Planctellipticum variicoloris: one gene and its partners. The protein of the gene in region 1 interacts with the protein of each later gene in a pairwise test. Links are inferred from orthologs where the notes say so. Each region holds a gene or a part of one and is shown on either strand. Other genes may lie near its edges.

Region 1 (10,585 bases):
GTGACGCCGGGAATCCGCCGGATTCTGTCGAGCAGCTCCGGGGTCTCATTGGCGACCTGCAGATGGACGATCTTGAGCATGCCGAGCTGGCGATAGATGTCGGCGACCGTCCCCTGCGAGACGATGTGACCGGCTTCGATGATGCCGATCCGCGTGCAGAGCTGGGCCAGCTCGTGCAGGATGTGGCTGGAGATCAGAATGGTTTTGCCCATGTCCCGCAGCGCTTTGAGCAGCTCGCGCATCTCGATGCGGGCGCGGGGATCGAGGCCGCTGGCGGGTTCGTCGAGCAACAGCACTTCCGGATCGTGAATCAGCACCCGGGCCAGCGACAGCCGCTGCTTCATGCCGCGGGACAGCGAATCGACCTGGAAATCGATCTTGTGAGTCAGGTCGGTGAGCTGCAGGACATCGTCGACAACGGCCTTGCGCCCGGTGACCGACAGCCGATAGGCCGCCGCAAAGAAATGGAGGTACTCGCGGACGGTGAGGTCTTCGTAGACGCCGAAGTAGTCGGGGACGAAGCCCATCTTCTCCCGGACGCGCTGCGGGTCGCCGCGGACGTCGAGGCCGCAGACGCGGGCTTCGCCTTCATACTTCGGCTGCAGCGTCGCCAGGACGCGAAAGGTGGAGGACTTGCCGGCGCCGTTCGGACCGATGAATCCGAAGACCTCCCCGGCGGGGATCTCCAGCGAAATATCCTGGACGGCGACGAACTTGCCGTACTTGACCCGCAGGTGGCGAACGTCGACCGCCAGCGGCACAAAGTTTTCGATCGGCGTCGGCGCTGCAACAGGCGACGGCTCGGCGGAGGCGTGCAAGGCGGAGTTCCTGCGGGGAGGCTGGCAACAAGGCTCGCGATGCGCGACTCAGAAATGTCTCTCGTACACCTGTACTGCTCGCCGCAAGAACTGTCAACCGGCGGGGCCGGCTGGTGCCGACTCAGAGATGGGTTTGACGTGGAGGCCCTGGACGGCGGCGATATTGGTTATTTGTGATTGGTGGTTGGTTATTGGCGGTTATTTTCTGCTCTCGACTCTCGTCTCTCAACTTCTTCCTTTTGACATTCCGCCTTCGTCATTCGACATTCCTTGTATCGCTTGAGATCCGTGCCGGACAGCCCGGCACTTCCGCCGGATTCGGATTGAGCGCCGTCGGCGTTTTCGCATACAGTCCGTGCGTGAAACGCGAATTCCGGGAGGGAGACCGAAACGTGCGATATTCAGCGGCCATCGGGGTGTTTTTGACCGTCGGCGGGGTCATTGGCTGCGGGCAGCAGGGGGCGTCCCCGGTCAGCGAGCCTGTCGCGAAGTCCCCGGTCCCCGTCCCGGCGACTTCCGCGGCCGCCGAAGTCGTTACGCCGACGAAGACTGAGGAAGTCGCGCTCGGAATGGCCGCTCCGGGACCGCTGGTTCCTGTGCCGCAGCCAATCGAGGCGGACATGGAGACGCTGCAGCCGGTTCCCGCGACGCCGACCGGCCCGTCGGACGTTGAACTCGCGTTCGGACGGCTCGTGGAGGCCGCCGAAGGGGGGCAGCCGGACGACTGGGCGGCTGCCGAGCAGGATCTGCAGGCGGCGGGCGACCTCGTCATTCCCGTGCTGATTGAGCATCTGGACGATGAGCGGCCGCAGGCCCGCGAGCTCGCGGTGATGCTGCTGGCGCAGGTCGGTCCGGAGGCGGCTCCGGCGGCCCCGACGCTGGTGAAACTGCTGGGGGACCCGTCATCGCTGATTCAGGTCAATGCGGCGGCGACGCTGATCATGATCGGCGATCAGCCGCGCGACGAGGAAGCCGACACGCCAGCCGAGGAGGGCGCAGAGCGCGTGACGTTCGCCGTGCGAACCCTGGCCACCCTGCTCAAGCACCCCGAAGAAAACATCCGGATGACCGCACTGTCATCGCTCGGAAATGCCGGCCTGGCGGCGAAACCGGCGATCCCGCGGATGACCGCGGCCCTGGGGGATGTCAATCCGCAGGTCCGTGCCATGGCGGCATCTTCGCTGGGACGCCTGGGACCGCTCGCGGCTGCACAGGTTGCGGCGCTGAAGTCGCTCGCCGAGGATGAGGATCCCGAGGTCCGCGGCGCGGCGGCGCTGGCCATTCGCCAGATTGAAGCGCCGGACGCTCCTGGCGAGGCGATTCCTGCGTCGGCAATTGAAAAGTAGGGCCGGCTGTGCCGGCCGGATTGTGCTGACTCGACCGGCCCCTATCCCCATGGACGACTTTGCCAGTTCAGAAGGAAATCCAGCCAGCCAAGCAGACAGACCACCGACAATAGAAACACAACGGCGCCTCCCAGTCGTCCATGGCGACGGCGCTGTCTCATGGCCGAAAGTCCAAAACCGGCCGCGAATGCCAAGAGCACGATTTCAAGGCTGTATTGCTGTGGCGACTCATCGACGAGAAACGGAATTCCGTTGTCGACGCCGGGGCCTCTTGCGATGAAATAGCCGATCATACTGACGAGTCCAGCGATTGCTTCCCAGGCAAGTCCTCGAACGGGCGAAACATTCTCCCGGTCAGAACTCGAGCCTTCTTGAGGAACCGGAGACGCGCCGCCAATGTGCCGCTGTGCCATGATCTGGCTCGCGATTGAACGGAATCCGACCGACATGCGTTGTTGAACTGGGGCAATCCATTCCGGCAGGCGGGAGCCTGCCCTACGTCTACGGCTTTGACTCCACCTTTGTCCCGTAGACCAGCACGTCGTCGAAATTGCCGGTGTCATCAAACGAGCCGATGCCGACCCGGCCCCAGGTGAAGGTCTTGTCGACCGCGGTCATGACCGGCGTCTGCATGTCGTCGAAGTAGACGTCGATCTGGCCGCTGGCGACGTCGCGGACGATGCGGGCGTGATGCCACTGATCGTCCCAGGCGGTGCCGGGGGTGGTCTTCGTCGAGATCTTCTTCCGGGGCTCGTCGTTGACGATGAAAATCTGGTTGGCGTGGTCGTCGGTCTTCTGGCCGAAGTGGACGTAATACATGTGCGACGGGTCCTGGAACCCGAAGAACAAGCACAGGCTCCGGTGAGGATAGTCGCGGGCTGTCGACTGCAGCTTGACGTCCAGCACGCAGTCCCCGACCGTCAGATCCTTCAGGATGCAGCGGTTGAACGGCGAGCGGACCGGGTTTTCGACCTTGCTCTGCGCGAACTGCTGAAAGACCTTGTTGCCGTCCTGCTCGATCAGCCTCCACGCCTGCGGATCAGCGGGAGCCCAGTGGGAGGTGCCACCGGATTCGAAGTCTTCGCTCACCAGCAGCGGCCGGCCGAGCAGGACCGGAGCGGGCTCTGCGGCAATCAGGGAAAGGCAGTGAAAGAAGTTAACGCCAGCAAGCAGCAGCGTCCAGGCGCGAATTGACATGGCGGCATCCTGACAAGGTCTCTCGGGGCTGATCCGGGAGATGACAGGATACCAGATGCTCACGTTGACGCGGCAGTCCACCTCGCGACGGGACTCGCCGCAATCCGGACCGAGTGATTCCGGACCGGGGCTTCGCGAAGACGCTCCAGCCGCTGGCCACCCGACCCGGTTGCCGGCCACCCGGCAATGTGCACCAGCGATTACTCGTCGAGTGTGACGCCGGCGTCCTGGGCCAGATCCTGGAGCTTCAGCAGTCCGCGGGACACGAGTTGTCGAGCGCGTTCGGTGCTGACTCCCAGTTCCTCGCCGATTTCCCGGAACCGCAATTCGCGGCCGGACTTGGTCAGGCCGAAGCGCAGTTCCAGCACGGTCCGTTCCCGATCAGGCAATCCCCGCAGCAGACGCTGCACGACTTGCGGAGCGGGCGGGACGTCGCTGAATTCCGGCTCCGGACTGCGGTCGCAGGGCTGATCGAGCCCCCCCGAATCGAGTCCAATCGCAAATCGATGGCGGTAGCGGGCATTCTTCTGCTGCGAGCGGGCCAGCGTATTACGGATCGCCCAAGTGGCGTAGGTGCTGAACCGCAGGCCGCGGGTGTAGTCGAACAGCTCGACGGCGCGAATCAGGGCGAGTTGGCCTTCGCTGACGAGGTCGTCGAGCTCGCCCGGTCGCTGGACGGCGGCACCGGCCACCGAGACCAGCAGACGCAAGTTGCATGACACAATATAGTTACGAACCTGACGGGCCGACTGCAGCCGACGACGGATGCGACGGACCAGTCCGCCGTTTCCCCGTCCGGCGGCCAGCGTCTTCCGGAGCGATTCCGCCTCGCGCCGCAGTCCGTTCATCCGGCTGAACAGGCGAAATTCGTCGTCGCGTGTCAGGAGCGGCCATTCCCGCAGGCGGTTGGAATAGAGGAGTTCGCCCGACGGGTCGGCCGCGGCGCGAGGGGCCTCGTCGCTCAGGGGAAGCTCTGCAGCGCCGACGCTGACGGCGGCGATTGGCTCGTCGCCGCCGAAGAATTCGATCGCACTCTGAAGGTCAGTGGGTAAGGGAGCAGCGTGATGCCCGCTGGCTGCGGGTCGGTTCCGCGGATTCTTGAGTGTCGCTGAGGACATCCTCGACTCTCCTGCAATCGAAACGACCCGCGGGACTCGTCGGATCGCTTCAGAAGGTGGGACTGGAGCGACGCGCTGGTCGCGTCCAGGATGCACCCATTGTTGTCCTCGGTCCGACTTTCGTCAATTGTACGTGTCTAAATTGCCTGATCAGGTGGAGGGCCTTCGGAGATGCTTCCTAACAGAAAATCAACAAACGAGTTGCGATCAGGGCGACGCTGGGACGGCCTTTGCCGAGACGCGTCAGAATTTCCAGGGAAATCCGGCGATTTCCCAATGGACCGGCTCCGGTTTCCGGGGGTTGCTGCAGTCTGTGCAGATGCGGCCCAAGCTGATAGGATAAGGTTCCAGTTTGCGGGTGCGCTCCCGGTCTATCCGGACCAGCCGGTACCGTTTTCCAGACGGGTTGATGGCCGGGCGGCTCCCGAAATTTGTTCGCTCCTCAATCGATGAGGTTGATTCTTTTATGGCAGGCACTATGGCTGCTCCGGTATCGGACCGGCGGACGGAGTCGGTTCCGGTCGCTGAAAACGCGGATGAGCCCGTCGTAGCTCCCGTTCTCACGGTGGATCCCGCCGAACTCGACGAGTGGCTGGAGTCGCTCGACGACGTCCTCCACCGCTACGGTCGCGAACAGGTCGGCCAGTTGCTGACGCAACTCTTTGCGCGCGCTCAGGCGCAGCAGGTGCCGGTCGTTCCGTCGATCACGACCCCCTACGTGAATACCATTCCGCGCGAAGCCGAGCCGGCGTATCCCGGCGACCGGGCGATGGAGCGGAAGATCCGCAGCATCGTGCGCTGGAATGCGATGGCGATGGTCGTCCGCGCCTACCGGTCCGGTTCGGGCGTCGGCGGCCACATTTCCACCTTTGCCTCCTCAGCGACTCTCGTCGAGACCGGCTTTAATCACTTCTTCCACGCCCGGACGGCCGACCATCCGGGCGATTTTGTTTACTTTCAGGGCCATGCCTCGCCCGGCATGTATTCGCGGGCGTTTGTCGAAGGCCGCCTGACCGAGCAGAATCTGGAGAAATTCCGCCGGGAACTGCCGCGCGGGACGGGTCTCTCGTCCTATCCGCATCCCTGGCTGATGCCCGATTTCTGGCAGTTTCCGACGGTTTCGATGGGGCTGGGGCCGATCTGCTCGCTCTATAATGCGAGATTCCTGCGGTACCTGGAACATCGCGGCATCTGTCCGACCGCGAACAAGTCGCGAGTCTGGGCATTCCTGGGCGACGGGGAAATCGACGAGCCCGAATCGCTCGGGCAGATTTCGATGGCCGCCCGCGAGCATCTCGACAACCTGACCTGGGTGATTAACTGCAACCTGCAGCGTCTGGACGGCCCGGTCCGGAGCAACGGGAAGGTGGTTCAGGAGCTGGAAGGAATCTTCCGGGGCGCCGGCTGGAACGTCATCAAGGTCATCTGGGGCGCCGACTGGGATTCGATTCTGGAGGCGGATACGACCGGCGCGCTGCAGCAGCGGATGCTGGAAATCGTCGACGGGCAGTTCCAGCGCTACGTCGTCGAGTCCGGCGAATTCATCCGCCAGGACTTCTTCGGCAAGTCCCCCGAACTGCTGAAACTGGTCGAACACCTCAGCGACGACCAGATCAAAAATCTCCGTCGCGGCGGTCACGACGCCCACAAGGTCTACGCGGCCTATAAGTCGGCCGTCGACACCAAGGGCGTTCCGACGGTCATCCTGGCGCATACCATCAAGGGCTATGGCTTGGGCGGAAGCGCCGAGGGGAAGAACACCACTCACCAGCAGAAGAAGCTCGAAGAAGACGAGCTGCTGAAATTCCGCGACCGGTTCGAGCTGCCGATGTCCGATGAGGACACGAAGGCGGCCAAATTCTACAAGCCGGCCGACGACAGCGCCGAGATGAAGTATCTTCACGCCCATCGCCAGGCGCTCGGCGGCTACCTGCCGAAGCGCACGCCGACGGAAGAGCGTCTGCCGATTCCCGCCCCGACCGCCTTCCTGGACGCCATTAAAGCGTCCTACGGCAAAGACTGGTCGAGCACGATGGTGCTGGGTCGACTGATGGGCTGGCTGATGGCCAACAAGGAAATCGGCAAGCGGATCGTGCCGATCATTCCCGACGAAGCCCAGACCTTCGGCATGCACACGCTGTTTGCCCAGAACGGGATCTACTCCAGCAAAGGCCAGATGTATACCCCGGTCGACGCCGGGCAGATGGTCTACTATCGCGAGGCCCGCGATGGTCAGGTGCTGATGGAAGGGATCAACGAAGCGGGGGCGATGTCGTCGTTCGTCGCGGCGGGGACGGCGTACGCGAACGTCGGCATCAACATGGTGCCGTTCTACACGTATTATTCGATGTTCGGCTTCCAGCGGGTCGGCGATCTGATCTGGCTGGCGGGCGACTCCCGCTGCAAGGGCTTCCTCTGCGGGGGGACCTCCGGGCGGACGACGCTCAATGGGGAAGGCCTCCAGCACCAGGACGGCCACAGCCAGCTCATGGCGAGCAGCGTCCCGAACCTGCTGGCCTACGACCCCTGCTTCGGCTACGAGCTGGCGGTGATCATTCAGAATGGCATGGACCGGATGTACGGTCGCGGTGAAGACATCTTCTACTACCTGTCGGTCTACAACGAGTCCTTCGTGCAGCCGACGATGCCCGAAGGGGTCGAAGAAGGGATTCTGAAGGGGCTCTATCCGCTCGATCCGAAGCTGACCGCGAAGAAGCGGGGGGGACGTCCTCAGTTGATGGGGAGCGGCCCGATCCTGCGGGAGACGATTCGCGCTCAGACGATTCTGGCCGAAAAGTTCGGCGTGCAGGCCGACGTCTGGAGCATCACCAGCTTCAACGAATTGAAGCGGGACGCTCAGTCGACCGCCCGCTGGAACGCCCTGCATCCGGACCAGAAGCCGCGCACCAGTTACCTGGAATCGGCCGTGTCCGGCGTGAAGGGGCCGTTCATCGTTTCGAGCGAGAACGTGCAGCTCGTCGCGGAGCAGTTGCGGCCCTATATGCCGGGGCAGTACGTGGTTCTCGGCACGGACGGGTTCGGTCGGAGCGAGGCGCGCAGCACGCTGCGACGGCACTTCGAGATCGATGCGGAATGCGTGGCCTACTACGCCCTGCTGGCGCTGTCCCGCGAGGGGCAGTTCGATCCGCGCAAGCTGCCGCAGGCTCTGCGGGAACTGGGCGTCGATCCGGAAAAAGTCGACCCCGCGTTCGCCTGAAATCGTGTCGCGCCGTCGGGAGCGAGCTCCCGGCGGCGTCGATTGCAGACAGACTGTCAGCCGGCGTGAAGGCCGGAAGTTCGAGGCGGTTCACCGTCAGTCATGATGGAGCCGCCCCAGAGAAAATTGGGACGTCATGACGATTGAATTCAAACTGCCCGAACTGGCGGAGGGAATCGAGTCCGCCGACATTGCGGATATCCTCGTCGCCGCCGGAGATACGATTCAGGCCGACCAGGTCGTGATGGCTCTGGAAACCGACAAGGCCGTGATGGATCTCCGCTGCCCCCACGCGGGGAAGATTGGCAAGATCCTGGTCAAAGCCGGCGACACGGTCAAAGTCGGCCAGCCGATGCTGAGTATCGAGCCCTCGGGCGCCGCGGCGTCCAGCGTCAACGGCGGAGCGGCGAAAGCGGCTCCCGCCAAGGCGGCGCCCGTCGCGGCCTCTGTTGCCCGGGCCACTGCACCTGCTCCGGTCGCAGTCGCCTCCGTCGCCGGCCTGCCGATTCCTGCCGGCCCCGCCACCCGGCGACTGGCGCGAGAACTCGGCCTGAAGCTGGAAGCCCTGCGCGGCTCCGGCCCCGGCGGTCGAATCACTATGGAAGACGTCGCACGGGCGGCGGCCGGGAGCAGCTCGGGCGGCGGCGGCCTTGTCGCTCCGCCTCTCCCGGACTTCTCCAAGTTCGGCCCCGTCGAGCGGATCGCGTTTACCAAGCTGCAGAAGACGGCCGCCAACAACCTCAGCCTTGCCTGGCAGCTCATCCCCCACGTCACCCAGCACGACCTGGCCGACATCACCGAGACCGAAGCCACCCGTCGGCGGTTCCAGGAATCGGTCGGCAAGAGCGGCGTGAAGGTCACCATGACCGCGGTCGCTATCAAAGCGGCGGTGGCCTGCCTCAAGGCGTTCCCGAATTTCAATGCGAGCTACGATTCGGCGAAGGCCGAAGTCGTGTTGAAGCAGTATTACAACATCGGCGTCGCCGTCGACACCCCCAACGGCCTGGTCGTCCCGGTCCTCCGCGACTGCGACAAAAAGACGATCCTGCAGATCGCGACCGAGCTGGGCGAGATCGCCGAGAAGGCCCGCAACGGCAAGCTCGAGATCAAGGACATGATGGGGGGGACGTTTACCATTACCAATCTGGGAGGGATCGGCGGGACGTCCTTCACGCCGATCGTCAACTACCCGGAAGTCGCCATCCTGGGGATGTCCCGCAGCCAGCAGCAATTGCAGCTCGTCGACGGCGAAGTCCAGAGCCGGCTGATGCTGCCGCTGTCACTCTCTTACGATCATCGCGTGGTCAACGGCGCCGACGCCGCCCGCTTCATCGTCAAGCTGAGCGGGCTGTTTTCCGACGCCTTCCGCCTGCTGGTCGAATGCTGATCGGTTGGTGCCGAGGCTGCTGAGCGGCTAGAATTTCCTGGAGCCCGCGGGTTGCGATCCGCGGGCTCCTTCGCTGAATCGCCCGATCAATGCTCCTTGCTGAGAACAGAGTTTCCATGGCAGACATCCAGGCTCAACTGCTGGTCCTCGGTGGCGGTCCCGGCGGATATCCCGCCGCGTTTGAAGCCGCCGATCACGGGTTGAAAGTCGTCATGATCAACGACGACGAACGACCGGGCGGCGTCTGCCTCAACCGCGGCTGCATCCCGTCGAAGGCGCTCCTGCACGTCGCCAAGCTGATCAACGAAAGCAGCGAAGCCTCCGACTGGGGACTGACCTTCGCCAAGCCCAAAATCGACCTGAACAAGCTGCGAGACTGGAAGAACGCCGTCGTCGGCAAGCTGTCGGGAGGCGTCGGCGAGCTGTGCAAGGCGCGCGGCGTCGAACTGATTCCCGGCCGCGGCACCTTCATCAACGATCATCTGCTGGAAGTGAAGACCCGCGCCGGCAAGACGCTGACGGTCGAATTCGAGAAGTGCATCATCGCCACTGGGTCGACGCCCGCCGTGCCGCCGGTCTTTCAGATCGGCGATCCGCGCGTGATGGATTCGACCGGCGCGCTCGAACTGGCGGACATCCCCGGCAGCCTGCTGGTCGTCGGCGGCGGGTACATCGGCCTGGAAATGGGGAGCGTCTACGCCGCCCTGGGCTCGAAGGTCACCGTTGTCGAACTGACCGGCGGACTGCTGCCGGGTGCGGACCGCGATCTCGTCCGCCCGCTGCAGAAGCGGCTGGAATCGCACTTGGAAGCGATTCATCTCAACACGAAGGTCGAGGCTCTCGCGGCCGCGAAGAACGGTATCACCGCCACCCTCGCAGGCGAAGGAGTCGCCCCCAAGCAGACCTTCGACCGCGTCCTGATTTCGATTGGACGACGCCCGACCAGCAAGGGTTTCGGCCTGGAGAACACCGGCGTCGAAGTCGACGAGAAGGGCTTCATCAAGGTCGACGCCCAGCGCCGGACCAACGTGCCCCACCTGTTCGCCATCGGCGATGTCGCCGGCGAACCGATGCTCGCCCATAAGGCGACCCGCGAAGCCAAGGTCGCGGCCGAAGCGATTCTGGGGCAGCCCTCCGCTTTCGACAATACCGCGATTCCCGCCGTGGTTTTCACCGATCCGGAAATTGCCTGGGTCGGCCTGATGGAGCCCGAGGCCAAGGCCCGCGGACGTGATGTCAAAGTGGTCAAATTCCCCTGGGCCGCCTCAGGCCGGGCGATGACCCTGGCGCGGACGGAAGGGCTCACGAAGCTGGTGCTGGATCCCGCCACGGAACGGGTGCTGGGCATCGGCATCGTCGGCCCCGGCGCCGGCGAGATGATCGCGGAGGCCGCCCTGGCGGTCGAAACCGCAGCCGTCGCCCGCGACCTGGCGGAAACGATCCACGCCCACCCGACGCTGTCGGAAACCCTGATGGAAGCCGCAGAAGCCAGCTACGGCCAG
Region 2 (10,201 bases), 1.3 Mb from region 1 along the record:
GACCGCGCCCGCTGGGTCTACGTCGTGCAGGGTGGTGAAACGGGCTGGCGGATGTACTACCAGTACCTCAACGACCGCGGCCCCTGGAATCGTGAAAAGCTCTGGCATCCCGCCCACGCCGGGCAGGCGGCCTACATTGTGCCGCCAATCGCCAATTTCGCCGACGGCCCATCGGGCCTGGCGCACTACCCCGGCGTCGGTCTCGCCGACCGTTACCGCGGCCACTTTTTCCTGGCCGATTTCCGCGGCTCGCCCGCCAACAGCGGCGTTCGCTCATTCTCGCTGGAGACGAAGGGGGCTTCTTTCGAGATGGACGACGCCCACGAGTTCATCTGGTCCGTCCTCGCCACGGACGTCGACTTCGGCTATGACGGCGGCCTTTACCTGTCCGACTGGGTCGATGGCTGGGAAGGAGAAGGCAAAGGGCGGATGTACCGCTTCCGCGACGAGCAGCACGGGAATTCCGACGTCGTCCAGCAGGTCGGCCGGCTCATGCGGGAGGGTTTCGCGGATCGCCCGGTCGCCGAGCTGATCGGCCTTCTGTCCCATCCGGACTACCGCATCCGCCAGCGGGCGCAGTTCGAACTCGCGGACCGCCGGGCGCTGGCGGAGCTGACCGCGAACGCAATTGAGAATTCCTCCTTGCATGCCCGCGTTCATGCCATCTGGGGCGTGGGACAAATCGTTCGTGCTGAGCCGGCCCGCGTGGAACCGCTGCTGGCGCTGGCCTCCGATCCCCAGGTTGAGATTCGTGCGCAGCTTGCCCGAATCCTGACCGACGCCCCGTGGACCGGGGCCGACCGGACGATCGATCTGCTGCTGAAGGACGAAAGCCAGCGCATCCGCTCACTGGCTGCCATCGCGGCCCGCGGCTTCCAGTCGCGCGATGTCTTCAGGTCACTGATCACTGTCCTGGCTGAGAACAACGACGCCGACCCGGTCCTCCGCCATGCCGCATCCTTCGGCCTGGCGAAGGCCGAAGATGCCGAAGCACTGGCGGAACTGGCCGGCCACGTCACGGCGCCCGTCCGGATGGGCGCCGTCATCGCGCTCCGACGGCTGCAACACCCTGGCCTGACCGCGTTCCTGAACGACACCGATCCGTTGATCGTGCTGGAAGCCGCGCGAGCCATTCACGACGTCCCTGTCGCCGCCGGATTGCCGGCCCTGGCGAAGCTCGCAGGGCAGCCGGGACTCAGCGACCCCCTGCTCCGCCGAGTGATCAGTGCGAACTATCAGCTCGGCGCGCTGGAGAACGCTCAGGCGGTCGCCGGCGTCGCGGCTGACGCCTCGGCTCCGGAGCCGGTGAGAATTGAAGCCGTGCAGGAACTGCTGGACTGGAACAAGCCCGATCCGCTCGGCCGGGTGCTCGGGGACTATCGCCCCCTGCCCGAACGCTCCGTCGACGTGGCGCAGGCCATCCGCCCCGTTCTGGGCGCCATTTTCGCCGGACCGGAATCGCTGCGAGAACTTGGCGCGAAACTGGCGGGGCGATACGGAATCAAGGACGTCGAGCCGTTTCTGATCGGGATCTTCCGGGATGTCGCCAGCCCGGCCTCCGGCCGCGTGGCATCTCTGAAGGCGCTCGAATCCCTCAAGAGCGGCGACCTCCTGACGGTCGTCGACGAAGGCCTGACGGACCAGGCATCCGTCGTCCGGAGCGAGGCCCGACGGGTGCTGACGGGACTCGATCCGGAGCGGGCGATCCCAGAGCTTGCGAAGACGATGCACGAGGCGCCGCTGGCGGAGCAGCAGTCGTCGATCTCCGTCCTCGCCAGCCTGAAACGCCCGGAAGCGGACAAAGTCCTCGCCGACTGGTTCGACCGGATGCTCGCCGGGAAGTCGCCGGCCGGAGTCCAGCTCGACCTGCTCCTCGCCGCCGAGGCCCGCCAGACGCCCGACCTGCAGACGCGGTCCGAAGCATTTTCAAAGCGTCGCAAGGCCGCCGACCCGCTCCGGGAGTATCGTGAAGCCCTGGAAGGTGGCGACGTCGAACGGGGTCGGGAAATTTTTCTGTCCCGCAGCGAGGTTTCCTGCCGTCGCTGCCACAAAATCGCCGGCAATGGGGGCGAAGTCGGTCCCGATCTGTCGAAGATCGGACTCGACAAGAGCCGCGAGTACCTGGTCGAAGCGATCGTCGACCCGAGTCGCCAGATCGCCAAGGGCTTCGAAACCGTGGTCTTTGCCATGGACGACGGCAAAGTCCACACGGGGATCGTCAAGCAGGAAGACGCCGATACCGTGCAGCTCATGAACTCGATGGGCGAGACCATCAAAGTCAACAAGAAAGACATCGACGAGCGGGCCACCGGCAAGTCCGGCATGCCGGAAGACTTGATCAAGAAGATCTCCAAGGCCGATCTGCGGGATCTGGTGGAGTATCTCTCCACGCTCAAGGGGCAGAGCGACACCGCCCACGGAAAGGGGCGGTAGGAAGTGGCGAGTGATTAGTGGTGAGTGGCAAGTGAGGAAAATGCAGGTGCGGCCGTCGCCCGACAAATCGCAAACAAGAGTGCCCTCCCCCCTTCCGACTTGCGATTTTCATGTTGACGGGATCCCGCGGCTATTGAGGCGCATGGACTAACCCATGCCGATCCGCGACCGTCCCGTGCGGTCACGCACCTAGTCTTCGCCGTGGTACTGGATCAGGCTGAAGATGTCGTGGTTGCCGAGGCGGTCCCGGCCTTTGAGGAAGGTCAGCTCGATCAGGAAGGCCAGGCCGACGATTTCGGCTCCGGAGCCCTCGGCGAGCTTCGTGCAGGCGTCGATGGTGCCGCCGGTCGCCAGCAGGTCGTCGACGAGCAGCACGCGGCTGCCGGGCTGGAAGGCGTCGATGTGCATTTCGAGCCCGTCGCTGCCGTACTCGAGGTCGTAGTCGAGCCGCCGAGTCTGCCAGGGGAGTTTGCCGGGCTTGCGAATCGGAATGAACGACGCACCGAGCCGGACGGCGAGCGGAGCGGCGAAGATGAAGCCGCGCGACTCGGCCCCCAGAATCGCCGTCGGCTTGGCGTCCGCATAGCGCTCGGCGATGAGATCAAGGGCATGCCGAAACGCGACCGGCGAGGCGAGGAGGGGCGTGATGTCGCGGAACATAATCCCCGGCTTCGGAAAGTCGGGTACGTTGCGGATGTACTGCTTCAAATCGAGCGATTGCGCCATGGAGAGTCACTGACCTGCTGAATTCTGGATCCCGAGACGGAACCGATTCTGACCGCCGAAACGATAAAGAGCAAACGCTCGGGCCTGACTGGCGACCCGTGATCAGTTCGGGCTGAATGTCGGTGGAAACGTGAGTTGCGGATCGGGACGCGAATCCCCCTGCAGATGCCGCAGGAGTTGCAGCAGATGGGCGCTGCGCAGATCCGCACGGAGCTCGTCCTGCAAGGTCTGCAGAACGGGAGCCGGGAGCGGCAGAGCCGCCGCGAGAATGTCGCAAACGGCGGCCAGCGGGACCGGCATCGCGAGTGCGTGGCGAAAGACGTCGTCGAGATCGGATTTAGGGAGGAGTTTCCTGCCGAACTGCATCAGTGTCTGACACCGTCGCTCACATTCGTCAACCGGCAGTTCGGGAGTGGTCTCCGGACAGAGTTTCAGTTTCCCGACTCGATAGAGCCGGTCGCTCTCCACTTCCCGCAGAACGCGCGCCCGCGCCAGTCCGCGCAGAAAGAGGTAATAACGGCCGTCCGGCAACCGCTCGTGCGCAATGATTTTTCCCAGTCCGACGACATCGTGGATGGCTGGCTGGCCGTCACTGGGCTCTTCCGGTCCTGCGGACCTCCGCAGCGCCATGGCGAGGTAGCCTTCGCCCGCGAGTGCATCGGCGGTCATCTGGCGATACCGGGGTTCGAAAATGTGGAGCGGCAGCACGGCATAGGGAAACAGGACCACGTTCGGCAACGGAAAGAGCGGCGCCAGCCCGGAAAAGTCCAATAGTGCAGGATCGAGAAAGCCAGCATCAGTCATGCATTGCCATCCTGACGGTAAAGATCGTTCCTGTTCGCCAGCGCGTTCCGCCACGTCGGCGAATTGCCGCGTCACCCTTGTCAGACTGACGCCAGCCTCCAGAATTCTAGTACGCTGTCGCCAGTTGTCGCCGGTCAGTCGCAACTTCTGCGACAAGTTGACGCAAGAACGGATCGTCCGCAAGCCGGAGTCGTCACCAGGCGGCTGCCCATTATCGATTGTGAATCCCGTATCAGAAGGACTCCGGATGGCCGCGCCCCGCATGCGCGAATCGAAAATCGCCCGCAAGGCGCGGGCGCTGGAAATCGCTCGCCGCCTCGCGGCGACCTATCCCGTCGCCGAATGCGCCCTGCACCATACCAATCCATTTCAGTTGCTGGCAGCGACGATCCTCTCGGCGCAGTGCACGGACGAACGAGTCAACATGGTGACTCCGGAACTGTTCCGGCGGTTTCCAGACGCTCCCGCGCTGGCCGCTGCGGACCAGACCGAGCTGGAGGAGATCATCCGGAGTACCGGGTTCTTCCGGGCGAAAGCCACCAACCTGATCGGAATGGCCCGGGGGCTGGTCGACGACTTCGGCGGCGAACTGCCCCGTACTATCGAAGAGTTGACTCGGCTGCCCGGCGTGGGACGCAAGACGGCCAATGTGCTGCTAGGGACCGCGTTTGGAATTGCAACGGGGGTGGTCGTCGATACGCACGTGAAACGCATCACGAATCTCCTCGGACTGACCGCCAGCGCCAATCCTGAGCACATCGAGCGAGATCTGATGGAACTGCTGCCCAGCTCGGAGTGGGTCAACTTCGCCCACCGGCTGATCCACCACGGCCGCAGAATCTGCATCGCCCGTCGGCCGCGCTGCGGGGAATGTCCGCTGCTGGAGGTCTGCCCGCGGAGAGGGCTTCCTCCTTTGAACGAAGCCTGATCCAATCATCGCTGTCGGCGTGTCCGACAGCTTGCCCGAATGCCGCCTCTTCCCGGGAGTCAGATTGATGTCGCCAGTTCGTCAGAACCGACCGTCTCCCTGGTTCCTCGTTCCGTGGATGCTGCTGATCGTCGCAGCTCCGGCGCTGCGGGCCGAGGATCCCGTTCCGAGAACCGAACCGCCCTACCAGGATGACCGGGAGTTCGTCCGCAATTTTGCCAATCGCCTCGGCAAGCTGGCCAAGGCGGGCAAATGTCTGGCCCCGACGGAATTAAAAGCGAAAATCAAACCCGGAAAATGCAGCCTGACGCTCCCCCCCGCCGCCGACAAGACCTTGTCCCCTGAGGAAATCTACCGACGGGCACTGCAGAGCACGCTGGCGATCGGTTCGGTCGAGTACGTCAACGACGACCGGCCGCGCTGGGAAGATGTCAGCATGGGAACCGCCTGGGTGCTGTCCGCCGACGGCGTCCTGGTCACCAATTGCCATATGTTTCTGGACATCGGCGAGGAGTTCTTTGGCGTCTGCACGCACGACGGCCGAGTGCATCCGGTCACCGACCTGCTGGCCTGCGACATTGTCGAAGACCTGGCGATCATCAGGATCGACGCCGCGGGGCTGACGCCGCTGGCCGTCGAATTGCACGAGCCCGTCGGGGCCTGGGTCGGCGTGCTCAGCCATCCGGCCGACGCCTTTTACACGTACACCCAGGGGTCGATTACGCGCTACTACACCTTGCGAGAACGCCGGGAGCTGACCTACTGGATGTCCATCACCGCCGAGTTTGCGTATGGCTCCAGCGGCGGTCCAGTGCTCAATCGCCAGGGGAACGTTGTGGGGATCGCGACGATGACCACCGCCGTCGTCTATCCAGGCGACGAAGAAATCGCACGCGACGATTCCCCGCTGCAGATGGTCGTCAAAGCGGCGGTGCCGACGTCCCGGCTGATGCGGCTCATTGAACAAAAGAAGTGATGGAAGAAGTGGCTAGTGGTTAGTGGCGAGGGAAAACGAAGATTTTCCAAACAACCCTGATTCTCGGGTTGGCAGCGTAGGGCAGGCTCCCGCCCAATCTCGTTCGGCACGGTGCTTGCATAATCTATGGCGGCTGGGGGAAGGCGGCGAGGAGTTCTTCGTCGTCGGCCCAGCCGGTCATGTAGAGACAGACCATTTCATACGCTCGACGCGACAGGTTGCCTCCCGTCGCCAGGGCCAGGAGCAGCCCGGCGAGCAGCGAACAGTAGAGCTGGATCTCCACGCCCCGCGTCTTCGCCGAGAGCAGTTGCTGGCAGCCCAGCACCTGCTTCAGAAACCGGAAGAACAGCTCGATCTGCCACCGGCATTCATAGATTAGCACCACCTGTTCGGCCGGGAGATCCAGCAGCGTCGTGGCCAGGATCAGGCCTTCCCGCCCGGTCTGGTCGCTGCGAAGCCGCCCCTGCCTTGCCGAACTTGGTCGACCGGGCACTGGCTCGACGGTGATCCGCCGCACGACGTGATTGGTTCTTGCGGGACTGGCTCCGCTGCCGCCGCCCAGCGCGATCAGTTCATCCGCCACGACCCCCGCGGCGCGATCGGCTTCGGTGAGCGCGGGGAGTTGAACCGCATGACCGTTCGCGTCGTTGACCGGTCCCTCGACCACGCGACCGTCCCCGCGATTGAGCCGGCAGACGTAGTCGCAGCGGGCTTCGACCAGTTCGTTGAACACCACGGCCGAGCGATAGCCCCGGTCCAGAATATAAAGGTCTCCCGGCGCACCGGCGGGTTGCGGTTCGCGGGCCTGGATCTGCTGGAGCGTGACGGCGCGCTCGGAGTGCGGCCCTTTGGCCGGCTCCTCGGTGAGGGTCGAGGCCACGACCCTCTGGTCGTGAATGCGAAGCTGGGTGTGCAGCCGCCACTGGCCTTGAGAACCGCGTCCCAGCCGGGCGGCGATCTGCGGCAAGGCCGACAGCACGGTCCCGTCGACGGCGACGAGACGTTCGACGATCGGGTTGGGAAGGCGTCCCAGCCGACCGCTGCGGCTCACGCGGAACTGATGCCGGGCGAACTGGCGGCGGAGTTCGTGAACGAGTCCTTCCAGGAGCGAGGGATCGAAGACGGACGAGGCCTCGGAGAAGGCCCCGGCCGAGACCTTTTGCCCGCCGGCGAGCTGTTGGACCTTTTTCAGTCCCGAGGCTGCGACGAGCGCCCGGGCGGACTTGAGAACGGGGTTGAAGAAGCCGATCAGGAGGAGCGCGGCATACTGGCTGTAGAACAGCTGCCGGTTGCGAGCGGTGTCGCGTTCTGTCCCGCAGGGAGCCAATCGTTGCAGCAGCGGAAAGATGCGCCGCAGCAGGACGGTCCCGGCCAAAGGACCAATCAGCTCCCGCCGCTCCTCCTCCGTCAGCCCCTTCTCCGCCATCGCCACTCCCTCCGCAGGGAGAAAGACTACAATCTCAATCGGCCTGCGCAAAAAGCGTGCCGAACGAGATTGGGCGGGAGCCTGCCCTACGGCGATTCGGGCGGCAGCTCGCGAATCAGGATGCTGGCGAACTCGATGGCGTCGCCGTGATGCTGTAGTGCGAGCGGTCCGCGAGGTTGGACACCCGGCAACTGGGCGTTTTCGATCACCAGCTCGCCGTTGAGCCGTACCGTCAGTCGATCGCCGCGCATCGTGATCAGGAACCGGTTCCACTGACCGACGGGCTTGTCTGCCCGCAGCTTGGGGGTCACTGCGCCACGGACTTCGGCCGGTTGGCCGGCGTCGGTGCGATAGCCGTAGACCTCCCCCGACCCGACCGGACGGCACCACATGTTGACCTGCGACTTGTCGCTGCCGCGCAAATAGAGTCCGCTGTCCCCGGCATCGTCGACTTCGATCAACTCCGGCTTTCCGTCTGCATCCAGCGCATCAAGGCCTGACGGCAGAATCCGGGACCAGGATTTCTTCACCGGTTTGCCCGTGAACCGCCAGTCGCAGATCAGTTCAAAGTCGCCGAACTCCTCCTCGGTCCACAGATGGGGATCGGCGGCCATGCACTGGCCGTCATAGCTCAGCTTCCAGTCATTGACCTTCCAGTGCGCCTGGTGCTCGTCGGTTGCTTTCCAGCCGCTGAGATCCACCCCGGTGTAAAGCGGCCGGAACCCGGTGGCTTCCAGGGCGATTTCTTCAGGTGCAGGATTCGTCGAGGGGAGTTCTTTGATCCGCAGATTGCGGAAATGGCACTCCGAGCCTTCCGATTCCAGGCACAAGTAACCCTTCCGGGGCCGGCACTCGCTGGCCCCGGAAACTTCCTTGCCATTGACGGCCAATTTGAGGACGCCGTCCCGGCAGGTCACGCGGTAGTGGTTCCACTCGGGCGAAGGCTTGCAGAGTTTTTCGCTCGGCAGGCAGCGTTCAGAACCATTCGGATGGGGGCGATCGGGCTTCATCCGGGCGCCCCAGATCGAGAAAACATCCCCGTGGCTGGTGTAGCTGGCGGTCTCTCGTCCATCAAGAATCTGGACTTCGATGCCTCGGGAGAACGGCACGCCGACGTGCGTGATCGGATCGCCCCAGACGAACAACCCCGCATTGCCGCCCGGCTGCAGATGCCGCCATTCCAGCTCGACGATGAAGTTCTCGTACATCCGGTCGGTGCGGAGCGTGCCTGTGGGCTTGCCGGTGCTGACGATCATTCCGTCGCGCGCAGTGAAGGTGCCGGGGGCGACATTCACGATCTTCCAGCCGGCGAGATCCTTGCCGTTGAACAGCGGGACGAAGCCGTCTTCGGCGGCATGCGCACTGGCGACACAGGCCATCAGCACGATCGACAGAAATCGAGTCATCAATGTTTCTCCCGGGACGGATCACGGCGCAACGGCAGGCGCCAGTCTACCGGCGTCCGGGGCATGCCGCGAGGACGTGCGCCGGGCGGGCAAATGTCTCGATACTCTCCTTGGCCATTCGGAGAGCCAGACGGTTTTCACCGACGAACCGCTGAAGCGTTATAGGTATTTACGCTTATTCACAATCCGTTCAACGATTCTTCACAACCTCTCGGTGTAATCACCCCCCTCGCCTTGGGGAGGGGGCCCGACTCCTCACCTGCCGGACTCGTAACGCCTGGTTGGCGTTCCTGCCTTTGTAACGTCTCATTTGAGAAGGACCTGCCGTGACTCTCGCCTCACCCGATCTGTCTCGCCGTACGCGCCCTAGGGGCTTCACTCTGATTGAGCTGCTGGTTGTGATTGCGATCATCGCGATCCTGATCGCTCTCCTGCTCCCTGCGGTGCAGCAGGCCCGCGAGGCCGCCCGCAGGACGCAGTGCAAGAACCAGCTCAAGCAGATTGGCCTGGCGTGTCACAACTACGTCGACATTTACAGCTTCCTGCCGGATGGCGGTGCCGACGACCAGCGGACGCTGCCCGTCGGCGCCTGGCCGTGCAGCGGCAGTCTCGCCTGCTGTAACTCGAAGTGGCGCGGCGGATGGAACTGGATGTATCAGATCCTGCCGCAAATCGAGCAGGCCAATCTGTACAACGAGCCGAGCGACACGAAGGTCTACCAGACAGCGATCGGCGTCTATTTCTGTCCTTCCCGCCGTCCTCCGATGATGTACGGCAGCTCCGCCAAGAGCGACTATGCGGGCAATGGCGGCGACGGAATGAATAGCTACAACGGTGCTATTGCACGTCGAGCCTGCAGCACTCCGGTCAACTTTGCACTGATCACCGACGGAACGTCAAATACCTTGCTGATCGGCGAAAAGCAGCAGAACCCGATGGGTTTCGGCAAGAGTGGCGGCGACAACGAGGCGTGGCCGAATTCGGGCTGGGACCAGGATGAGATCCGGAACGCCCGGTACACCCCTCAGAGCGACTTTGAATACGATACCGGACGACCGACGGCCTCGCCGGTGCCTCCCGAGGTGCGCCCGGACGGCACCGTAGCCACCTACTGGAGCGAGCGATTCGGATCGTCTCACGCGGGCGCGTTCAACGCAGTGCTCGTCGACGGTTCAGTCCGTTCCATCTCCTACAACGTCGACGCCGAAACGTTCCGCCGGCTCTGCGTCCGGAACGATGGTCAAACGCTTGGCGAGTTCTAGACGCTGGCGTCAACGCTTCCGATTTCAATTCACGCGTCAGCCCGCCAGTTGGAGAGACGATCCGCCGGGCTGGCGCTTTCATCGAACTCCACTCGTTCAGGATCTGCATCCGATGCGAACGTCTCGATTCTCTGCCTGGTCTCTCGCCGCCGCACTTCTCGCCGGCCTGACCATCCTGCCAGGTTGCGGCAGCGCCAATTCGGACGGAATTGCCTACGAGGGCAATGAAGAGGCTGTCCG
Region 3 (10,286 bases), 4.3 Mb from region 1 along the record:
CGATGTCTTGCCGTCGCCGGCGGCGTTCTGATGTTTGTCGCGGTCGCGAGCTCGTCCTTGCTCGCCGCTCCCGGCGATCAGTACCCCGAGCACTTCGTCGATCTGCTGGAGATCGGTCAGCGGGTGATGCTGGTTTCCGTCAAGGACGCGGGGGCGTTTGAGATTCACGTCGTCGCGCGTCCTGTGGCGGGGAATGTGCGTGCGGACCGTATCCGGACGGTCATCGCCCGGGGACGGGACTACGTTTCCTTCCGCGCCGGCGAGGAGACGCTCCATGTCCCGCTGCATTCCATTCGTTCCATCACCGACGGTTCGCTCGACGTGCTCGAACGGCCGGTAACGCTGGAGCTGACTCGGGCGCCGCTTCGTTCGGCGATGGAGGCGCTGGCGAAAGAGATCGGCGTCCCGATCCAGATCGATGCGGACGCGCTGAAGACGGACGGCTACACGCTCAATATGCCGGTGAACGCCTCCCTCAAGGGAGCCCCGGGCCGAAGGCTGCTGACGATCGTTCAGCAGGATCAGCCGGAACTGGTCCTGGCGATTTTCGACGATCATTTCCTGTTGACGACCCGGGCGGCGGCGAAACGTGACAAGCTGGAGGTTCGCGACGTCCGGGGTGACGGGCCGCGCCGTTGATGTGCGCTGTCGCGGACTTCTGGTTGGGTCGGTGCGCCAGTGGAAACGTCACTCCAAGCCGCACGTGGTTCACGGATTGAATTTCATTCGCGAAGGGCGATCTACTCCGGTCGGGAGGCGTCGGCAGGGCCGGCTGCGGGAGCGGGCGACGAGGCCGGAACCGGCAGCGTTCCTTGCTGTTGCTCCTTCAGTCGTCGCAGGTCATTGCTGATCCGGGGCAGATTCCCCTGAATGGAGACGCGGAAGCCTTTGTGCGTGAGCGGGGTGCGGGCGAAGTCGAAGTTGCGGATTGCCGAGTGCGTGGCCCACGGATGATTGCTCCAGATGCCCCCACGGGCGACTTTGCCCGAGTTGGGCTGGATCGGTTCCTGCAGGCAGATCGGGTCGTTCACCGGTCCGACGCGATAATAGTCCTGCTGGTGCCAGTCCAGGCACCACTCGTCGATGTTGCCGTGCATGTCGAACAGGCCCCAGGGGTTCGGCTTCCGGCTGCCGACATCCGCCACCGATTTCGCGATCCCGTCGTGAAACACGGCATACTGCCGCAGGTCTCGTTCGTCATCGCCGAACGACCAGAGGGTCTGGCTGCCGGCCCGGCAGGCGTACTCCCACTGGGCCTCGCTCGGCAGGTCGTAGCGCAATCCTTCCTTCTCGCTCAGCCAGACGCAAAAGGCCCGTGCGTCGTGCCAGCTCACGCCGACGACCGGTCGGCGGTCGACGCCGGGATTTGCCGCAAACGTCTTCCAGGTGAATGCTGGCTTGGATTGTTCCTCCATTGTTGAGCGATAGCCCGTTTCTTCGACGAACAGGCGGAACTGGGCCACGGTGACTTCGTGGATGCCGAGGTAGAACGGCTGCGTCAGCGTCACCCGATGCCGCGGCCCGCTGGAACTGACCACGAACTTGTCGTAGTCGGAGCCCTTTTCCCGCGTGAGCCGCGCCTGGAGGTCGCGCAGCTCCTCAGGGGTCGCCCCCATTTCGAATTCGCCGGGAGGAATCAGGCGCAGCGTGATTCCAAGGGGGTCGGCCAACTGCACGGGCAACGCGTGCTGGTCGGCATAGGCGGCCTGAACCGCGGCGGCTTCTTCGGCGGAGAGCGGCTTCGGCTCGGCCTTCGGTACGATCGGCAGCTTGGGCCGCTCCGGTTCCGCAGTCACCGACATCAGCACGTGGATGTCGTCACCGGGATAGATGCGGTACGTCATCGTTGGCGCTCGCCACTGCTGGTGCTGAAACGTCCAGGGCCAGGTGCGCCGGTTCGCGACCATGTCATAGAAGCGATAGCCCGAGGCTGGAACGGGGCGGAACTCGTAGGTCCCGGCGGCGATCTCGACATTGTCGAAACCGCCGTAATCTCCGATGAGCTGCCCGTCGCGATAAACCTCAAGCCGAATCGTGCCGTCTGACTGGCGGAACGACAGTCGTCCGCGACCGGCGATTCTGAGGCTGATCGTCGGCCCCACGAGCAGCACAACGATGAACAGGATCATGGCTGCCGTCGCCAGACTGAACCTGGATGCCAGCCATCGGTATGTACGGCGAACCCTCGCGACCACGGGTTCCGATTGAAGGGGCGCCGGCGCCAGCCCCTGCTGGTGAGCCAGGTGCTCGCTGAGCAGCCGGGCGACTTCCTCGGCGGTCTGATAGCGATCCTGCGGATCCTTGGCCAACAGTCGACTGATGATTGCGCAGAGCCATTCGGGGATGTCCGGATTGATCTCGCGAATCGGGCGGGGGGCGTCCTCGCAGACGCGTTTGAGGACCGCCAGCGTGGTCGTCGCCCGGAACGGAGCGTGACCGGTGCACAGGACGTAGAGCACGCTGCCCAGGCTGAACAGGTCGCTCCGGTGATCGACGGTCAGCCCTTCGGCCTGCTCGGGGGACATATACTGCGGCGTTCCGGCGATGACGCCGCTCTGCGTGTGGCTGGCGTCGTCGGCGATGCGCGCCAGGCCGAAGTCGGTCAGCTTGACCCGTTCGACGCCGTTCTCCAGCAGGATGTTCGCCGGCTTGATATCGCGATGAACCAGCCCCTGCTTGTGGGCGGCCGCGAGTCCTGCGGCGATCTGATAGCCGATCCGCAGAATCTCCGGCAGGCTCGGCGGGCCCTGGCGATCGAGCTTCTCCTGCAGCGAGCAGCCCTCGACGTACTGCATGACGATGAACGGCGGCCGGTGCTCCTCGTCGACCGCGTGAATGGTGACCACGTGTTCGTGGGCAATGGCGGCCGCCGCGCGGGCCTCCCGGATGAACCGTCGGCGGGCCGTGGCGTGGGCGGCCAGTTCGCCGGAAATGATCTTGATCGCGACAATTCGGTGGAGCTGTTCGTCGAAGGCCTTGAAGACGGTCCCCATGCCCCCTTGCCCGACCACGGCGAGAATGTGGTAGTGGCCCAGTCGTCCGAGTGAGTCAGGCCGGGTGGCCGGCGCCAGGAATTCCAGTCCGACCAGATCGCCGGCGACCGTCTTGGCTTCTGGCAGGCTGGAGCGGACTTGAGTCGCCGGTACTGATCCGCCGAACTGCTCGACGACCGGGCGTTCCAGAAACCCGCCGGCCGCGTCGTGGGCGGCCAGCAGCGTTTCCAGCTCCCGGCGTTGCTCCGGATTTCCGGCGCAGACCCGATCGAGGTAGGCTGCCCGGTCGGCGGGTGTGGGTTGATTGAGGGCCGTTTCGAAGATGGTGGGGTCGTGCATTGTGGAATCTTCCCCGTCGCGGGATGTCGAGTCGTCTGCTCCACCATGCGAAAACCGCAGCGGATCGGGCTCATTCGGTCCGCAGATTCTCCGAGGAATTCGGATCCGGCGGACTGCCGGTCAGTTCCCGATATAACCACGCCCGCGCGTAAGTCCAGTGCCGCTTTACGGTTGCGGTTGAGATTCCCAGGGCGTTGGCGGCTTCTTCCACCGTCAGACCGGCGAAGTACCGCAGCTCGACAAGCCTGGCTTTTTCCGGGTCTTCGGCGGCCAGCTTCGTCAGGGCCTCGTCGAGCGCCAGCAGATCCTCGACCGGCTCGGGGAGCGTGATCGCGTACTCCTCCGCGTCGTGCCGGACCTGTCCCCCTCCCCGTTTGAGGGCATGCTTCCGCCGGGCGTGGTCGACGAGGATTCGTCGCATGGACTCGGCCGCAGCGGCAAAAAAGTGCCCGCGATGATCCCATCGATCGGGTCCCGCTCCCCGCACCAGCCGGACATAGGCCTCGTGGACCAGGGCCGTGGCCTGCAGGGTATGGCCGGAGGCTTCGCGGCCGAGCTGAACCGCTGCGAGTCGCCGCAGTTCGTCGTAGACGACGGGGAGGAGCTCGGCGGCCGCGCGGCCGTCGCCGGTGTCGATTCTCTGCAGGAGTTGCGTCACGTCGGTCATGGTTCCGGGACAGTGTACCGGAGGAGTTGCCCGGACTGAATGGGGGACAATGCGAGATTGCCACGGCATGCCGCAAGGGCGCGTCGCGTGTTATTCTGTCCGAACGTCACCCGCGGAACGCCACGATGCGGGCCGCGGTGTTCCGCCACAGGATGCCTTGCATGATCGAACGTCGAACGACTGGTTTCGTCATCGTCCTGATGGCCGGTGGATTGAGTTCCGGCTGCGGGCTCTGGTTCGGGGAGGCGTCCCGTCCGGACCGGCTGCAGCTCTACGGCAATGTCGATATTCGCGAAGTGGAACTGGCCTTTGTTCAGAGCGAGCGGGTGACCGAGCTGCTGGTCGAGGAAGGCGATCGAGTCGAATCGCAGCAGCTCCTGGCGAAACTGGACTCGGAAGGTTTCGAGTTTGCGGTGGCCCGCGCCGAGGCGCAGCTCGAAACGCAGCGACAGGTCGTTGCGCGGCTGGAATCGGGGACCCGCCCCGAGGAGATTCGTGAGGCTCGCGCGGCTCTGGAGGCGATTACTGCCACGGCCGAAGATGCCGCGACCAGGCTGGGCCGCGTCCGCAAGCTGCACGACATGAAGGTTGCGACCCGCGAGGAGCTCGACGACGCGGAGGCGACCGCCAATACGACCGCCGCGCAACAGAAGTCGGCCCAAGCTGCGCTGGACCTGGCGATCGCCGGCCCGCGGAAAGAAGACATTCTGGAGGCCAAGGCGGCGCTGAAGGGGCTGGAGGCTGCGCTGTCGCTGGCTCGGCGAGATCTGAAGAACGCATCGCTGCTGGCGCCGTCGGACGGGATCATCCGCAATCGCATCCTGCAGGTGGGGGACATGGCGTCGCCGCAGAAGCCGGTTTTCACAGTCGCGCTGGTCGATCCAGTGTGGGTCCGGGCGTATGTGTCCGAGACGGACCTGGGCCGCATCTGGCCGGGGATGAAAGCGACAATCTCGACGGACGCCTTTCCCGACAAAACCTACGACGGATGGGTTGGTTTCATCTCCCCGACCGCGGAGTTCACTCCCCGGCAGGTCGAAACTCCCGAATTGCGGACGCGTCTGGTCTACCAGGTCCGAGTTTTTGCGGACAACCCGCAGAATGAGCTGCGACTGGGGATGCCTGCCACCGTGCACATCGACCTCGGGCAGCCGAAGTCGACGAAGGACAGCCATGACGCCCCCGCCGTCCGCTGACCTTGCCGGCTCCGGCGCCGTGGCCGACTCCTCGGAGATGGTGCTGGAGGTCCGCGGCGTGTCGAAACGGTTTCGCACGGGCGGCCGCGACGTACAGGCTCTGGAGCAGGTGAGCCTGCGGTTGCGTCGCGGGCGCGTGATGGGCTTGATCGGCCCGGACGGGGCCGGCAAGACGACGCTCATGCGGCTCTGCGCCGGCCTGCTGCTGCCGGACGCCGGCGAGATCACCGCCGTCGGAAAGAACGTTCTCCGCGATCCGCTCGGGGTGCAGTGCTCGATCGGCTACATGCCGCAGCGGTTCGGTCTGTACGAGGATCTGACGGTTCAGGAGAACCTCGACCTCTACGCGGATCTGCAGGGGGTTCCTTACGATCAGCGGCCGGCGCGCTATGCCGAACTGATGAAAATGACCGGACTCGCGCCGTTTACGAAGCGTCTGGCGGGGAATCTTTCGGGGGGCATGAAACAGAAGCTGGGGCTGGCGTGCGTGCTGGTCCGTTCGCCGGAACTGCTGCTGCTCGACGAGCCGACAGTGGGGGTCGATCCGGTCTCGCGACGCGAGTTGTGGGGGATCGTCGGGCGGGCGGTGGAGAACGAAGGGACGAGCGTGCTGTTGAGCACGGCGTATCTCGACGAAGCCGAACGCTGCGATGAACTGGTGATCCTGCATGAGGGCGAGGTGCTGGGTGACGGGACGCCCGCCGCGTTGACTGCCGGCCTGGAAGGGCGAGTTTTTCTGGCGGAGGTCCCGGCCGAGAATCGTCGTCGGATGCAGGCGCAATTGTCGGCGGCGTCGGGCGTCACCGATTCGATCATTCAGGGGAGTCGAGTCCGGTTTGTCATGGAAACCGCCGCTCCGCCCGATACCAGTCAGTTTCGATCCGAAGGAATGTCGATTGCCGTGGTTCCGGCGGCGCCGCGGCTGGAAGACCGGTTTGTCGATCTGCTGCGCAAACGCGAGTCGACATCGAACCGGAAGTCGGCCGTTCCGGTCCGGCCTTCGCGGAGCGCCGCGTCCGAAGCCATGATCGAAGTTCGCGATGTCCAGCGGCGTTTCGGGAGTTTTTATGCCGTCAAGGGGGTGACGTTTGACGTCGCCCGGGGGGAGGTGTTCGGGCTGCTGGGGGCGAATGGCGCCGGCAAGTCGACGCTGTTTCGGATGCTGTGCGGGCTGCTGCCGGCGAGTGGCGGGACGTTGAAGATCGCCGGCGTCGATGTCCGGAAGACGGCCGCGGCGGCCCGCGCGCGACTGGGCTACATGTCGCAGAAGTTTTCGCTGTACGGGAATCTGACGGTGGCTCAGAACCTGCGGTTCTTCAGTCAGGCTTACGGGCTGACGGGAAGCCGGCAGAATGAACAGACGGCCTGGGCCGTCGAGCATTTTGAGCTGCAGGGCGTTCGCGACGCCACGAGCGGGGACCTGCCGCTGGGCTACAAGCAGCGACTGGCTTTAGCGTGTTCGCTGATGCACGAGCCGGACGTGCTGTTCCTGGATGAACCGACGTCGGGCGTGGATCCGCTGGCCCGGCGGGAGTTCTGGCAGCGCATCAACGAGCTCTCCGCCCGGCAGGTGACGGTGATGGTTACGACGCATTTCATGGAAGAGGCCGAGTATTGCGACCGGGTTGCGATCATGGTCGCGGGGGAAGTCCCGGAGCTGGACACGCCGGATGCGATTCGCGCCCGGGCCCGTTCGGAAGAGTGTCCCGAACCGACGATGGAGGATGCGTTCATCTCGGTGATCGAGTCCCGCCAGCGGGAGATCGATGCATGACGGGAAAGTCCCGGACCCTGAGTCCCGGCGCGCTCCGACGGATGCGGCTGCGGGGATTGCTCCGCAAGGAGCTGCTGCAGATCGTGCGCGATCCCAGCAGCATCGCCATTGCCTTTCTGCTGCCCGTCGTCCTGCTGCTGCTGTTTGGCTACGGAGTCTCGCTCGACGCCGAGCATGTGCCGCTGGCTCTCGTCGTCGAGCATCCGACCGCCGACACGGCGGCGGTTGTGGGAGCTTTTCAGCGGTCGCGGTATTTCCGTCCGGTCGTGATGCCGACGATGCCCGAAGCGGAAGCCGCTTTGATGCGGCGGGACGTCGACGGCATCCTTCGGCTGCGGGCCAATTTTTCCGAGCGGCTGCATACTCCATCGGGCACTGCGATGCAGCTCATCGTCGATGGCAGCGACGCCAATACGGCGCGGATTGTGATCGGTTACGTGGAAGGGGTCTGGTCTCACTGGCTGCAGGATCGTCTGGCGGAGACCGGTCAGGACTTCGCCGTTCCCGTCGAAGTCGAACAGCGGGTCTGGTTCAACAGCAATCTCCGCAGCCGCAACTTTCTGGTGCCGGGTTTGATTGCGGTGATCATGACGCTGATCGGGGGGCTGCTGACGGCGCTGGTGATGGCGCGGGAATGGGAGCGGGGGACGATGGAGGCCCTGCTGGTCACGCCGGTCGCCATGTCGGAGATTCTGATCGGCAAGATCGCTCCCTACTACATCCTGGGGATGGGGGGGATGGGGATCAGCGTTGTGATGGCGGAGTGGCTGTTTCTGGTGCCGCTGCGCGGTTCGCTCTGGATTCTGATCGGGACGACGTCGCTGTTCCTGCTGTCGGCGCTCGGCATGGGGCTGCTGATTTCGACGCTGGCCAAGGTGCAGTTCGTCGCCGCTCAGATCGCGATCATCGCCACGTTTCTCCCGGCGTTCATGCTCTCCGGATTCATTTTCGACATTCAGAGCATGCCGGCGGTGATCCGCGGCGTGACTTATCTGCTGCCGGCCCGCTACTTCGTTTCGTCGCTGCAGACCATTTTTTCCGCCGGAGATGTTCCCGAGATCCTCATTCCCAACGGCGCAGCGCTGCTGTTGATGGCCGTCGTGTTCCTCGGACTGACCCGGTTCGTGGCTCGAAAGCGACTCGCGTAGCGCGGCAGGAATACTTATGTTCTCCCGGATTCTGGCGTTGACGATCAAAGAGTTCCTGGCGCTGCTGCGGGATCCGCGGAGCCGGACCGTCATCATCCTGCCGCCGATGATTCAGCTCTTTGTCTTCAGTTATGCCGCGACGTTCGATCTCAACGACCTGGCGTTCGCGGTTTACGATGAAGACCGGAGCGCGGTCTCGCGCGAGCTGCTGGCCCGTTTCTCCGGTTCGCCGAACTTCAAGGAAGTCGCCGTCCTGTCGCACGATCGCGAGATTCCGCCGCTGATCGATGGCAAGTCGGTGCTGCTGGTGGTGCATATCGGGCCGCAGTTCAGCCGGGACCTGGCGGCAGGAAGTTCGGCCACGATTCAGGCGATCGTGGATGGGCGGAACTCCAACACGGCGGCCATCGCCCTGAATTATGTCCGGTCGATCGTGGAGGACTTCAACCGCGACCGGATCGAACAGACGGAGGGGATGGCGTTGCCGGCGACGCTCGAGACGCGGGCCTGGTTCAACCCCAACCTGGAGAGCCGCTGGTTTATCGTGCCGGGGATTGTCGGCATGCTTTCGCTGGCGGTGACGGTGCTGGTGACCGGTCTGTCGGTGGCCCGCGAACGCGAACAGGGGACCTTCGACCAGCTTCTGGCGACGCCCTTTCATCCGTTCGAGATTTTGATCGGCAAAGCCATCCCCGGCTTCGTGATCGGGCTGGCGGAGGCGAGTGCGATCATTTTCCTGGCGGTGCACTGGTTCGAAGTCCCGCTCCGCGGCAGTCTCGCGGCCCTCTATACCGGGGTCGTGCTGTTTCTGCTGGCGACGATCGGTTTCGGATTGATGATTTCCTCGCTGGCGGTAACGCAGCAGCAGGGCCTGCTGGGCTCGTTCCTGTTCATGGTTCCCGCCACGATCCTGTCCGGGTTTTCGACCCCCATCGCCAATATGCCCACCGCGGTGCAGGCGGTCACATACCTCAACCCGTTGCGATATTACCTGATTATCATCCGCGGGGTTTTCCTGGAAGGGACGCCGTTCGGGCTGCTGATCAACCAGTACTGGCCGATGGCGGTCATCGCCGTCGTGAATCTGACGCTGGCCGCCTGGCTGTTTCGTCGGCGGATGAATTGAGACCGCGGTTCGGCACTTTGCCGCGTCCCTCTGCGGCCTACAATGGGAGTAGAGACGGATCGCGAACGACGGACACTCAACGGAAACGCCCGTGGACTGGCAGGGACTATTCACCGGAAGCATCGTGCTGGCGGCAGCCGCATACGTCGCCCTGCGCGTTTGGCAATCCGTCTCCGGCCGAGCAAAAGCCGGCTGCGGCACCGGTTGCGACACCTGCCCGGCCAACAAGTCATCCGACACACCCGAGGGGTTTGTCTCCCTGGACCAGCTTCATCGACCCGAACATTGAGATTCAACCGGGCCGAAGTCGGGAAATACAGAGCCCGCCAATCACTTGGCTCTCAGCACTTCTCACTTGGCTCTCCTCAGTGCTCCACCCGCCTGTCGTCCCCATGCTTCGCGTGGTACCAGCCGAAGGCCAGAAACGCTGCGGCGGTCAGCAGGTAGCCGATCGCAATCGGCGTGGCCCGGAATTCCAGTGACCCGTCGCGCGGGGCGTCGAAGGCGAACAGGAAGTCGACGATGTTTCCCTGCAACTGATACGCGTGCGTCAGGCCGATCCCGGCGAAGAACGCCCCGAGCAGCGCCCAGAACGCTGCCGCCCGGAACTTGCGATCGATCAGAAACGCCGAGATCGCCGCCAGGATCATGCAGGTGAAAATGTAGCCCCGCTCGATCGACAGCAGGCCGTGCAGCAGGAATCCGTTGATCTCGGCCGACTGGTTGACCGTCAACAGATCCTGCATCGTCCGCCCGCCGTGCGCGGCGAACTCGTCGTGCGGGACTTTCAAAAAATCCCAGGCGCTGATGAAGGCGCCCTGCACGACGGTCTGGCCCCAGGCGGCGATCGCGGGGAAGAGTCCGATCGCTACGGCGGGGGCATGATTCGTCGGCGTGGCGGCAAACGCCTGGGCGGTAATCACGATGCCGATCCAGAGGACGATGGCCACGCCGGCCTCGATCGGGATCAGGCTCTGAATGACCGCCACGGTCCCCGTGCAGCAGAGGATGGTGATTACGACGCCGTTGAGGGTCGAGTATCC

The links.
Region 2: the proteins of aceE (region 1) and nth interact in binary tests that used the Escherichia coli proteins (3 or more experiments, as listed by UniProt). The link is inferred for Planctellipticum variicoloris from one-to-one orthologs.
Region 3: the proteins of aceE (region 1) and SH412_RS21980 interact in binary tests that used the Escherichia coli proteins (3 or more experiments, as listed by UniProt). The link is inferred for Planctellipticum variicoloris from one-to-one orthologs.

Annotation. Positions count from the first base shown.
Region 1 is NZ_CP130886.1:1,380,315-1,390,899, forward strand. Bases 4,599-7,896 are described here. They hold aceE (pyruvate dehydrogenase (acetyl-transferring), homodimeric type), read left to right. Parts: upstream 4,599-4,957; coding sequence 4,958-7,696; downstream 7,697-7,896. Other genes in these bases: SH412_RS05480 (2-oxo acid dehydrogenase subunit E2), read left to right, coding at 7,833-7,896. Also shown: SH412_RS05450 (ABC transporter ATP-binding protein), read right to left, coding at 1-818; SH412_RS05455 (HEAT repeat domain-containing protein), read left to right, coding at 1,211-2,164; SH412_RS05460 (hypothetical protein), read right to left, coding at 2,206-2,577; SH412_RS05465 (hypothetical protein), read right to left, coding at 2,666-3,361; SH412_RS05470 (sigma-70 family RNA polymerase sigma factor), read right to left, coding at 3,562-4,479; more of SH412_RS05480, read left to right, coding at 7,897-9,083; lpdA (dihydrolipoyl dehydrogenase), read left to right, coding at 9,200-10,585. UniProt on the Escherichia coli protein: Component of the pyruvate dehydrogenase (PDH) complex, that catalyzes the overall conversion of pyruvate to acetyl-CoA and CO(2).
Region 2 is NZ_CP130886.1:2,693,318-2,703,518, reverse strand. What follows is about bases 3,137-6,050. They hold nth (endonuclease III), read left to right. Parts: upstream 3,137-4,210; coding sequence 4,211-4,891; downstream 4,892-6,050. Other genes in these bases: SH412_RS10525 (IS4 family transposase), read right to left, coding at 5,992-6,050; SH412_RS10530 (S1 family peptidase), read left to right, coding at 4,959-5,867; SH412_RS10540 (LON peptidase substrate-binding domain-containing protein), read right to left, coding at 3,262-3,963; SH412_RS10545 (adenine phosphoribosyltransferase), read right to left, coding at 3,137-3,159. Also shown: SH412_RS10550 (PVC-type heme-binding CxxCH protein), read left to right, coding at 1-2,433; more of SH412_RS10545, read right to left, coding at 2,623-3,136; more of SH412_RS10525, read right to left, coding at 6,051-7,293; SH412_RS10520 (3-keto-disaccharide hydrolase), read right to left, coding at 7,380-8,699; SH412_RS10515 (DUF1559 domain-containing protein), read left to right, coding at 9,026-9,961; SH412_RS10510 (hypothetical protein), read left to right, coding at 10,074-10,201. UniProt on the Escherichia coli protein: DNA repair enzyme that has both DNA N-glycosylase activity and AP-lyase activity. The DNA N-glycosylase activity releases various damaged pyrimidines from DNA by cleaving the N-glycosidic bond, leaving an AP (apurinic/apyrimidinic) site.
Region 3 is NZ_CP130886.1:5,633,052-5,643,337, reverse strand. The notes cover bases 4,572-7,570. They hold SH412_RS21980 (ATP-binding cassette domain-containing protein), read left to right. Parts: upstream 4,572-5,172; coding sequence 5,173-6,969; downstream 6,970-7,570. Other genes in these bases: SH412_RS21975 (ABC transporter permease), read left to right, coding at 6,966-7,570; SH412_RS21985 (efflux RND transporter periplasmic adaptor subunit), read left to right, coding at 4,572-5,195. In the rest of the region: SH412_RS22000 (hypothetical protein), read left to right, coding at 1-639; SH412_RS21995 (bifunctional serine/threonine-protein kinase/formylglycine-generating enzyme family protein), read right to left, coding at 741-3,332; SH412_RS21990 (ECF-type sigma factor), read right to left, coding at 3,403-3,999; more of SH412_RS21985, read left to right, coding at 4,161-4,571; more of SH412_RS21975, read left to right, coding at 7,571-8,117; SH412_RS21970 (ABC transporter permease), read left to right, coding at 8,134-9,243; SH412_RS21965 (NCS2 family permease), read right to left, coding at 9,609-10,286. UniProt on the Escherichia coli protein: Part of the ABC transporter complex YbhFSR that could be involved in efflux of cefoperazone. Probably responsible for energy coupling to the transport system.